DNA from 2 places in the Mesorhizobium sp. M0909 genome. Region 2 is predicted to be linked to the other one. Evidence: predicted binding sites of a transcription regulator. Region 2 holds the regulator's gene; the other holds the start of a gene.

Region 1 (5,130 bases), on a different contig from region 2:
GTCGGGCGGGGCACCGGACCAGGAGGGGGCTACCGTCTGCAAGCCCGGGGACAGGACAGGCCGGACGGGATTTTTCGCCTGCTGCGGCCGCTTCAAAGCGGCTGGCGCGAGACGCTTTGTCACAGCAGCATCAACTGCTCGGTTGCCTTGGCAGCGGGGACGAACTGGTCGGTCCTGAGCGAGCGCCGTTCGGCATTGAGGCCGAGCCGTTTGGCGGCGATCTCGAAACGCCGGCCGATCTGCCAGGCATAGGGGCCGGAGCCTTTCATGCGCTTGCCCCATTCCGAATCGTAGTCCTTGCCGTCGCGCATCGAACGGATCAGCGACATGACGTGGCGATAGCGGTCGGGATAGTGGCGCAGCAGCCAGTCCTTGAAGATCGGCGCGACCTCCAGCGGCAGGCGCAGAAGCACATAGCCGGCTTCACGCGCGCCCGCTGCCTGCGCCGAATCGAGGATGCGCTCCATTTCCGGGTCGGTCAGTCCGGGGATGATCGGGGCGACCATCACCGAGGCCGGAATGCCGGCGTCCGAAAGCTGTCTGATCGCCTCCAGCCGCTTGGTCGGCGTCGACGCGCGCGGCTCCATCGTTCTGGCCAGCATCCTGTCCAATGTCGTCACCGACAGCGCCACCTTGGCCAACCCGCGCTCGGCCATGCGCGACAGAATGTCGATATCGCGGGTCACCAGCGCCGATTTGGTGACGATGCCGACCGGATGGCCGCGCGCCTCCAGCACTTCGAGGATCTCGCGCATGATCCGGTATTGCTTCTCTATCGGCTGATAGGGATCGGTGTTGGTGCCTATGGCGATGGTGCGCGGCTGGTAATTATCCCTGGACAATTCCTTGTCGAGCAACCGCGCCGCATCCGGCTTGGCAAACAGCTTCGATTCGAAATCCAGCCCCGGCGACAGGCCCATGAAGCTGTGCGTCGGCCGCGCGAAACAATAGACGCAGCCATGTTCGCAGCCGCGATAGGGATTGATCGAGCGGTCGAAGGAGATATCGGGCGATTCGTTGCGGGTGATGATGGTGCGCGGCTTCTCGACCTGTACCTCGGTCTTGAAGGGCGGCAGCTCCTCCAGCGAATTCCAGCCGTCATCGAACACATGCCGGCTGACCGGCTCGAAACGGCCGGACGGATTGATGCCCGCCGACCTGCCGCGATTGCGGTCCGGACGGACGCGCATGCCGCTCTGCTCGATCATCGCATTCGCCATCTCGGCCCTGCCAGCGCCGAAGGCGGCAATGTCGGCACGCACGATCTGTTCCATTTTGGCCCTTTCCCAGGGACTGTCCGCCCGCTGTCGAATCGCTCTGCTCATGAATGTATTCCTATCGCATCAATGAGAACAAAGCAAGAACTTTCTCGCGGCGCGCCGCAAAAACTGGCGCTGCCCAGCGCTTTCCGCTATTCGGCTAAACATGCTCAGCGTCCTGATCGAAACCCTGAATGACGAGGAGGGCCTTGCCCGCACGCTCGCCTCGCTGATCGGCGGCGCGGTCGAGGGCGTAGTGCGCGACGTTCTCGTCTGCGACACCGGCTCGACCGATCAGACGCACCGCGTCGCCGAACATGCCGGCTGCCACTATGTCAGCGGCGGCATCGCTGCGGGCATCAGGCAGGCCAAGGGCGACTGGCTGCTCTTGCTGGAGCCGGGCGCGCGGCTGGGGGAGGGCTGGATCGACGAGGTCGTCGCCCATACCGCCAGACAAACCATGGCGGCGCGATTTTCGCGGGCACGCGGCAGCCGCGCGCCCTTCCTGTCACGCGTCTTTGCCGGAAATCGCGCTCTCGCCGAAGGCTTGGTGATCAGCAAGCGTCAGGCCGCCGCGCTGTCCAAGAGCGCCCGCAGCGCCGAAGCGATCGCCCGCGGCCTGGCGACAAGAAGGCTCCACGCCGAGATCTGGGTGGCGCCGCGGAAGTGACGGCTTACCATCCCGGCCTAGGGAATGCCGCCCAAGCAAATTTTCTGGCGGGTCGTCGCTTATTGTGCATTGCACAAAATCTGGCCGGGGGTTACCATTCCCTGCGAAACGGGCGAATGGGTTTGGGGTGTGCCGGAGCGGTGACGACGATTGTCGTCGATGCTGTTCCCTCGACATTTGAGGACCCCGATGACCCTTTCAAGCCCTGACAAGTCCGGCGCTGCAAGCCTCGAGGCGATCGCACGCAACGGCGGTACGCTGCGCCGCATCGCCGCCCGCATCCCGACCTATCTTTCCGACCTTCGCGAGAATCCGGCATGGCTGCCTATGTTCATGCTGGCGCGCACCATGCCGGCACGGCGCCTGCACTGGCGCGGCGCAAAGCCCGTTCCGCCGGCGCGCAATGTCGGTGAAACGATGTTCGCCGGCGTCGACCGCGATGCCGTCGTCCGCGCGCTGCGCACGGAAGGGCTCTATTCGGGCCTGATTCTGCCGGCCGCCATCCATGAGGAGATCGCCCGCTTCGCCGAGCGCACGCCATGCTTCGGCAATTTCGACCGCCGGCTTGAATTCCTGCCCGAAAAACACGCCGATGCCGAAAAGCATTTCGGCCGCCCGCTGCTCAGCGGTCACTATTTCGAACGGGTCCTCGACTGCAACGCTGCGGTCGCCGTGCAGCGCGATCCGTTGCTTCTCGATATCGCAGCGCACTATCTCGGCAGCCAGGCCAAGCTGATCACCACCCGCATCTGGTGGAGCTTTCCGACCGGTGGCGTCTCGGACGCCGACAAGAACATGGCCTCGCTCGGCAAATACCATTTCGACCTCGATGACTGGCGCATGCTGAAGTTTTTCTTCTACCTGGTGCCGGTCGACAACGACACCGGGCCACATGTCTATGTCCGCGGCTCCCACAACCGGCGCATCCTGAAGCACCAGCTGACGCTGCTGGTCGGCCATTCGGCGGAAGAGGTGCTGGGCGTGTACGGCGAGCAGAGCCCGGTCACGCTGACCGGGCCGGCCGGCCTCGGCTTTGTCGAGGACCCGTTCGGCTTCCATATGGGCACCGTGCCGACGCGCACGCCGCGGCTGATGATGGAGGTCGGCTTCGGCGTGTCGCCGCCCTCGCGCCGCCGTTTTCACGGCGAGCCGGTCATTCGCTAAACCGAGGTCGCTTGGCTGACACCTTGGCTCGCCTCAGCCGCGCCGCAAATGCTCGTCCAGCCGCGGCATGATCTCGACGAAGTTGCAGGGCATGTGCCGATAGTCGAGTTGCGGCTTCAAGATGCCGTCCCAGGCGTCCTTGCAGGCGCCGGGCGAGCCCGGCAGCACGAAGACGAAGGTGGCGTTGACGACGCCGCCGGTTGCCCGGCTCTGGATCGTCGAAGTGCCGATCTTGTCGTAGGAGATGCGGTGGAACACTTCGGAAAAGCCGTCCATGCGCTTTTCGAAGATCGGCTCCAGCGCTTCCGGCGTCACGTCGCGGCCGGTGAAGCCGGTGCCGCCGGTGGTGATGACGACATCAATCGCTTCGTCCCTTGACCAACCCAGGACCTTGTCGCGGATCTTGTCGCGGTCGTCGGTGACGATGTCGCGGGCGGCGAGGATGTGGCCGGCCTCGGCAATACGGTCGGCCAGCGTCTGCCCGGATTTGTCGTCGGCGAGGCTGCGCGTATCGGAAACGGTCAGTACCGCGATGCGCACGGGAACGAAGGGGCGGCTCTCGTCAATCCTGGCCATGGGCCTCAGCCTCCGATGTCATGCTTCGCGTCGCTGCGACAAACCAGTCTGGATGGCGGCCGCGGATATCGACGGCCGCGCGCTTGGCCACATTGCCGGTCTCGAACAGCCCGAAGCAGGTGGCGCCGGAACCCGACATCCTGGCAAAACCGGCTCCGGCCTTGTTAAGCACAGAAAGCGCCTTGCCGATGGCGGGCCGAATTGCACGCGCCGCAGGTTCGAGATCGTTGCGGGTGATCTCCAGCCAGTTGCGGATACTGTGGAAGTCGAGGCTGTGCGGCAGCGGCGGCAGCCCCGCATTGTCGCGGCGGCCAAGCGCCTCGAACACGTCGGCCGTCGAGACGGCAGTGCCGGGATTGACGAGCACCAGACCCAGCGCCGGGAAATCCGGCACGAGTGTCAGCTCGTCGCCGACGCCGCGGGCTATCAGCGGCTTGGCAGCGAGGCACATCGGCACGTCGGCGCCGAGCGACAGGCCGATCCGCGCCAGTTCGGCATCGCCGACGTCAAGTCCCCAGGTCTGGACTAGGGCGCGAAGCACAGCCGCCGCGTCGCTCGATCCGCCTCCGACACCGGACGCGACCGGCAGGTTCTTTTCGAGCCGGATGGCGACAGCCGGCGCGTGTTGGGAACCGGCCTCGCGACGCAGTGCGTCGCGCGCTCTCACCACCAGATTATTGTCGTCGACCGGCACCGCGGAGGCGTATTTGCCGGACACGGAAAACCCATCGCCATCGGCAAGTTCTGTCTCGATGCGGTCGCCGAAGCGCGTGAACACAGCCAGGCTTTCGATCATGTGATAACCGTCGGCGCGCCGGCCGGTGACGTGCAGCGCGAGATTTATCTTGGCGTGCGCATGCAATGCCCGGATGCTGGCCTCGGCGTTCATGGGCTCGGCCGCGAGGGGGACGACGGTCAATCCTTGGCCAGACGGTATTCGCCGGTCTTCGGATCCTTGACCAGTGTTCCCATGGTGCCGTTGGCCGTCTGCTTTTCGGCCCGACGTACCTTGGCGGTCACCCGCTCGGCTTCCCTGATGAAGGAGCGGTAGCCGAAATAGGCGGCAATGCCGACGACGGCGAAGAAAATGATCTGCGGCATGTCAAACTCCTCCCTCGCAAGGCCGGCAAGGCCGCCGGTCGGGTCGGTTGATGATTTATGCTAGACGCTTTCACCGGCTTTTCAAAGCCCGAAGCGCGCCCACAGCGCGCGCTCTTCCGCCGCATCGATGACGCCGCTTGCCGCGGCGGCAGCGATGTCGGGCGCCGAAAAGCTCGAGCCGAACAGGCCGAAGCGGCCGAACAGGCCGCGCGGCGCGGTGATCAGCTTGAGCTGGGTTTTCGGCCCGAAACGGCTCTTCAGCACGCTGCGCATGTCGCCGAGCGCATCGACCAGCCCGAGTTCAAGCCCCTTCTTGGCCGTCCAGAACAGGCCAGTGAACAGGTCGGGATCGTCCTTGAG
Region 2 (5,130 bases):
GGCCGTGAAGGCTGGCGCGAACGTCATCGTCACGCTGGGCGGTGCCTCGGTCGGCGACCACGACTTCGTCCATGACGTGCTGACCGGGCAAGGCATGACGCTCGATTTCTGGAAGATCGCCATGCGACCGGGCAAGCCGCTGATGTTCGGGCGGCTGGGCGACGTTCGCTGCATCGGCCTGCCCGGCAACCCCGTGGCGAGCCTGGTCTGCGCTCAGCTCTTCCTGAAGCCGCTGCTGGCACGGCTCGGCGGCCGCGCCTTTCAGCAGGATATCCGTCGGGCACGGCTCGGTGCTGCCATGCCGGCCAACGATCTCAGGCAAGATTATGTGCGGGCTGTTGTCACAGACGACGCTGGTGCGCTCGTGGCGACGCCGTTCGGCATCCAGGACTCCTCGATGCTGAAAATGCTGGCCGATGCCAACGGGCTGATCGTCCGCGCGCCGTTCGCGCCTGCTGCGGCGGCGGGCTCCCCCTGCGACGTGCTGATGCTACGCTGAACCTGCCTCACTCCGAAATCAAGGTCCGGGTCAGCGGATGGTCTGGATCGGCCAAACCGTCGATGATGTTGAAATGATGCCGGTCGGGCTCGACTACGGAGCTGGTCGCGGCACCCAGGCCGATCCAGATGTTGGCCAGCAACGCGCTCTGGCGCAGGAATTCGGCGCGCTCGCCGCCGCCGGCCCAGCAGGTCAGGCGGGCCTTTTCCATCGGGCGCAGCAGCACCGGACTTTCGGCCTGCGCCTCGGCCTCATCGATCGCCAGCGTCTCGTTCATGCCGGTGCGCATGATCGGGCGCAAATCATGCACCCCCGAGATCGACACCACGTGACGAACGCGCCGGACCACTTCGGGCGCCAGCGGCGTCGTCCTGGTAACCATCCGGCTAACAAGATGGCCGCCGGCCGAGTGCCCGGTCAGCATCAGCGGCCCTGCGACCATCGCCGCCGCCTTGCCTATCGCCGCGCCGACTTCCTTGACGATGCTGCCAATGCGTATCTGCGGACAGAGCGTGTAGGACGGCATGGCAACTGCATAGCCGCGATCAACAGCGCCCGCGGCAAGATGTGACCAGAAACTCTTGTCGAATGCCATCCAGTAGCCGCCATGGACGAACACCACGACCCCCTTCGGCTTGGTGGCCGGCAGGAAAAGATCGAACCGGTTGCGTGGGTTATCGCCATAGGCCAGGTCGAGCCGCGCCCTGCCCTCGGTCGAAAGCGCCTCGCGGAAAACCTGCGCGGGCTCGACCCAGGCCGCCGGCCAGCGATCGCTGCCGGCTATGTTGGCGCCGTTGGCATAGGCGTTGTCCCAATCGGCAATGTGACGTTCGAACACCCGGCGCCCTCCCTTGCAATATGGCCTTGCAACCTAGCCGCGAGCATCGCGCGGCGCGTCGTCGCCAGCCTCACGATTCCAGCTCTCGCATGAATCTCAAGTGACAGCCGCCTTGATGGCGAAGCGCGCATCCTTCCACGCACCGGTGCGCAGGATGTCCTCAAGCACTTCGACGGCCTGCCAGACATCGGCATAGCCGACATAGAGCGGGGTGAAGCCGAAGCGCATGGTCGATGGCGCGCGAAAATCGCCGATCACACCACGTTCGATCAGCGCGCGCATGATCTGGTAGCCATGCTCATGCATGAATGAAATCTGGCTGCCGCGTTTTTCCCCGTCGCGCGTGCTTTCGAGCGTTAGCCCGTAAGCGCCGCACTTTGCCTCGACAAGCTCGATGAACAGATCGGCCAGTGCGATGCTCTTCTTGCGCACCGCAGTCATGTCGACATCGTCCCAGACGTCGAGCGCGCCCTTCAGCGTGCGCATCGAAAGGATCGGCTGGGTGCCGCACAGAAACCGGCGGATGCCGGTGCCGGCCGCATAGCCTGGCTCGAAGGCGAAGGGCCGTGCATGGCCCCACCAGCCGGTGAGCGGCTGCTGGATATCGGAAAGATGCCGCTCAGCCGCATAGATGAAGGCAGGCGCGCCCGGGCCGCCATTCAGATATTTATAGGTGCAGCCAACGGCAAAATCGGCGTTGGCTTTGTCGAGTTCGACTGGCATCGCGCCGGCGGTGTGGCAGAGATCCCAGACGATCATCGCCCCGGCTTCCTGGGCCCTGCGCGTCAGCGCCGGCATGTCGCGCAGTTCGCCCGATTTGTAGTTGACGTGGTTGACCAGCACCACGGCGGTGCGTTCGTCGATCAGCTCCTCAATGGTCGGCGCGTCGACCCCCGAGAGGTGCAGCAGCGCATCTTTTCGCGTCGAAACCACACCCTCCGCCATGTAGAGGTCTGTCGGAAAACTATCGCCCTCGGCGACGATGGCCTGCCGCTCCGGTCGCATGGCCATGGCTGCGTGCAACAGCTTGTAGATGTTGACCGACGTCGTGTCGCAGACCACCGTCTGGCCGGCCGCGGCGCCGATCAGGCGCCCGAGCTGGTCGCCAAGTTCAAGCGGCATGTTGAACCAGCCGGCCGTGTTCCATGCGCGGATGAGATCATGCGACCATTCTTCGGTCGCGGCCTTGTACAGTTCATCGAAAGCGGCACGTGAAGCAGCTCCTAGCGAATTGCCGTCGAGATAGATCACTCCTTGCGGCAGCACAAAGCGGTCACGTATCGCGCCCAGCGGATCCGCGGCATCCATCGCCTTTACGGCCACGAGATCGGGAATTCCCGTCATGATTTGCCTGCTCCCCCAAAATCCAACGCAACGCCGGACACGCATCAACTGTTCTTCCATTACCGGGTAGCGCGTAGCAAGGCTCCACCGGCGAGAAGCAGCAGGCGGTGGAAACCGGGACTTAACCCCGAGGTTGGCGCTTTGAGTTCGTTTCGTTCACGGTGCATTGACCAAACCGCACATTCGATAGGGGTTCACTTCCGTGCCCTTTGCCGGCGGACGGCCGATGCCAATGCGCCCTTCCGGGACGCCAGAAGGGCGCAAACGAAAGCAGAATCAAGGCGATGAGGCTCGCGGCGGCGAAAATACGGTACGCCGGTAGGGGACGTCGTTTGTTTCCCGAGCCTTAACGTATTCATTAAACTTTAAACAGTTGCGGAACACAACTGGAACAGATAGTGTCTGTTCTGGGTTTGTTTTCTGATTCTGTTGGGGGTCGCTATGCTGACACGCAAACAACACGAACTGCTTATGTTCATCCACGAAAGGTTGAAGGAAAGCGGTATCCCACCTTCCTTCGACGAGATGAAGGAAGCGCTCGACCTGGCTTCCAAATCCGGAATCCACCGACTGATTACGGCGCTGGAGGAGCGCGGCTTCATTCGCCGTTTGCCCAACCGGGCCCGTGCGCTGGAGGTACTACGCCTGCCTGACTCGATCGCCCCCGGCCTCAATGCGGCACGCAAGTTCTCGCCGAGTGTCATCCAGGGCAGTCTTGGGCAAGGTGCCCCTCGGCAGGGCAAGCCGACATCGTCGCGCGTCCCTGCAGCCGGCAATGACGATGATGTCGTCGCCGCCGTTTCGATCCCGGTAATGGGCCGCATCGCCGCTGGTGTGCCGATCGATGCTATCCAGCACCAGACGCATTCGATTTCGGTGCCGCCGGATATGATCATGGGCGGCGAGCATTATGCGCTCGAGGTCAAAGGCGATTCGATGATCGAGGCTGGCATTTTCGACGGCGACACGGTGATCATCCGCAACGCCGATACGGCGAGCCCCGGTGAGATCGTGGTGGCCTTGGTCGACGAGGAGGAAGCGACGCTGAAGCGGTTCCGCCGCAAGGGCGCCTCGATCGCCCTGGAGGCCGCCAATCCGGCCTACGAGACGCGCATCTTCGGACCAGACAGGGTCAAGGTGCAGGGCAAGCTCGTTGGGCTGATCCGCCGCTACTGAGTTGCGCCCTTGGTGCCGGCTTTTGGATTGTCGGCCCTGCGGTATGGCGGCAGGCCGCGCGCCGCGCGTGAAAATTTCCGCTGCACGTGCCAGGGCCGGTATGATTTTTCGACGGCGAAGCGGATTTCGGCGCGTGTTGCCGCTTGTGGATCGAAATAGACGGCCGCACTTCCCGCGCGCGCCAGTTGCCGTTTGGTGACGACGAGGACCAGCCGGTCGTAGTAGCAGGGATTATGGGCGGTGGCGTCGTCGATGACGATCAAGCTGGCGAAGGCGCAGGCTGGCCGTGCGGTATCGCGGTCCTTGGCTTGCGCAATGATCGCGCCGGATGGATGCCTGGCGAGGCAGAGACCGTCCGTGCAAATGAACGGCATGCCCGGCGGTAGGTCGGCCGGATCGGCAATGTCGAATTGCGGATCGTTCTTTCCAGGTGTTTCCGGCGCGACGATAGCCTCTGATGTGAGCGCGCGTTTCCAGTTGTCGATGGTGAACTCATTCGGGCGTGCCCGGTTGACCGCGAGCTCACCGCTGCCGATCGGCAGCGCGACCAGCCGTGCGTCCTCCGAGATCAATACGTCGGGTACGCGCGTCTGCGTTGTCGTTAGCAAGCCAGCGAGCGCAAAAGGAATTGCCGCGAGCCGCAACCAGGTCGTCGCCATGCTGGCAATGACGAGGGCGATCGTCACCAAAAGGACAGATCTCAGCGAAATCAGTCCGACCGCATCGATCGGCGAGCGCTCGGAGATCCACCCGGACAGGGCGATCATCGCCGTCAGCCCGTTGCCCATCACGTAGAGGAAAGGCCCATCCGCGCCGAACGGCATCGCCAGCGCGCTGAGCACGGCAAAGGGCATGACGACCAGTGAGACGATAGGCATGATGGCCAGATTGGCGAACAGGCTGAGCGGCGCTACGCGCTGGAAATGCCATATGGCGAAAAGCGCCGTGGCGCTCCCTGCAATGATCGAGGTCATCGCCAGGCCGCCCATGCCCAGCAGGACCTTTCGAGTGGCCAAGCGTAGCGGCGATCGCCGGGGCGGCGGCGTGGTGGCCCTGCCGGTGCGGTAATCGGACCAGCCGGCATAGGCGCCGACAAGGGCCGCCGTCGCGGCGAAGGACATCTGGAAGCTCGGACCGACCACCTCGTGCGGCGACACTACGATGACCGCGATGGCCGAGATCGCCAGATTGCGCATGGTGAGCGCGGCCCGGTCGAACAGCACGGCGATGAGCATCACCGCCAGCATGATGAAGCTGCGTTCGGCCGCCACCA

What was found. The regulator LexA, encoded in region 2, represses DNA repair genes until DNA is damaged. The targets are predictions, from matches to a motif close to TGTTCNNNNTGTGTTCNG.
Region 1: the regulator LexA is predicted to act here: its motif matches at 1,349-1,366, upstream of NKH83_RS23775 (PA0069 family radical SAM protein).

The regions. Positions count from the first base shown of each region.
Region 1 is NZ_JAMYOA010000017.1:51,375-56,504, reverse strand. It holds gene NKH83_RS23775 (PA0069 family radical SAM protein) at 120-1,274, opposite strand; gene NKH83_RS23770 (glycosyltransferase) at 1,426-1,929, shown strand; gene NKH83_RS23765 (phytanoyl-CoA dioxygenase family protein) at 2,119-3,093, shown strand; gene moaB (molybdenum cofactor biosynthesis protein B) at 3,127-3,669, opposite strand; gene NKH83_RS23755 (4-(cytidine 5'-diphospho)-2-C-methyl-D-erythritol kinase) at 3,656-4,558, opposite strand; gene NKH83_RS23750 (hypothetical protein) at 4,585-4,770, opposite strand; gene NKH83_RS23745 (S49 family peptidase) at 4,852-5,130, opposite strand, start outside.
Region 2 is NZ_JAMYOA010000012.1:5,213-10,342, reverse strand. It holds gene NKH83_RS19045 (molybdopterin molybdotransferase MoeA) at 1-499, shown strand, start outside; gene NKH83_RS19040 (hormone-sensitive lipase) at 507-1,337, opposite strand; gene kynU (kynureninase) at 1,434-2,681, opposite strand; gene lexA (transcriptional repressor LexA) at 3,123-3,857, shown strand; gene NKH83_RS19025 (ComEC/Rec2 family competence protein) at 3,851-5,130, opposite strand, start outside.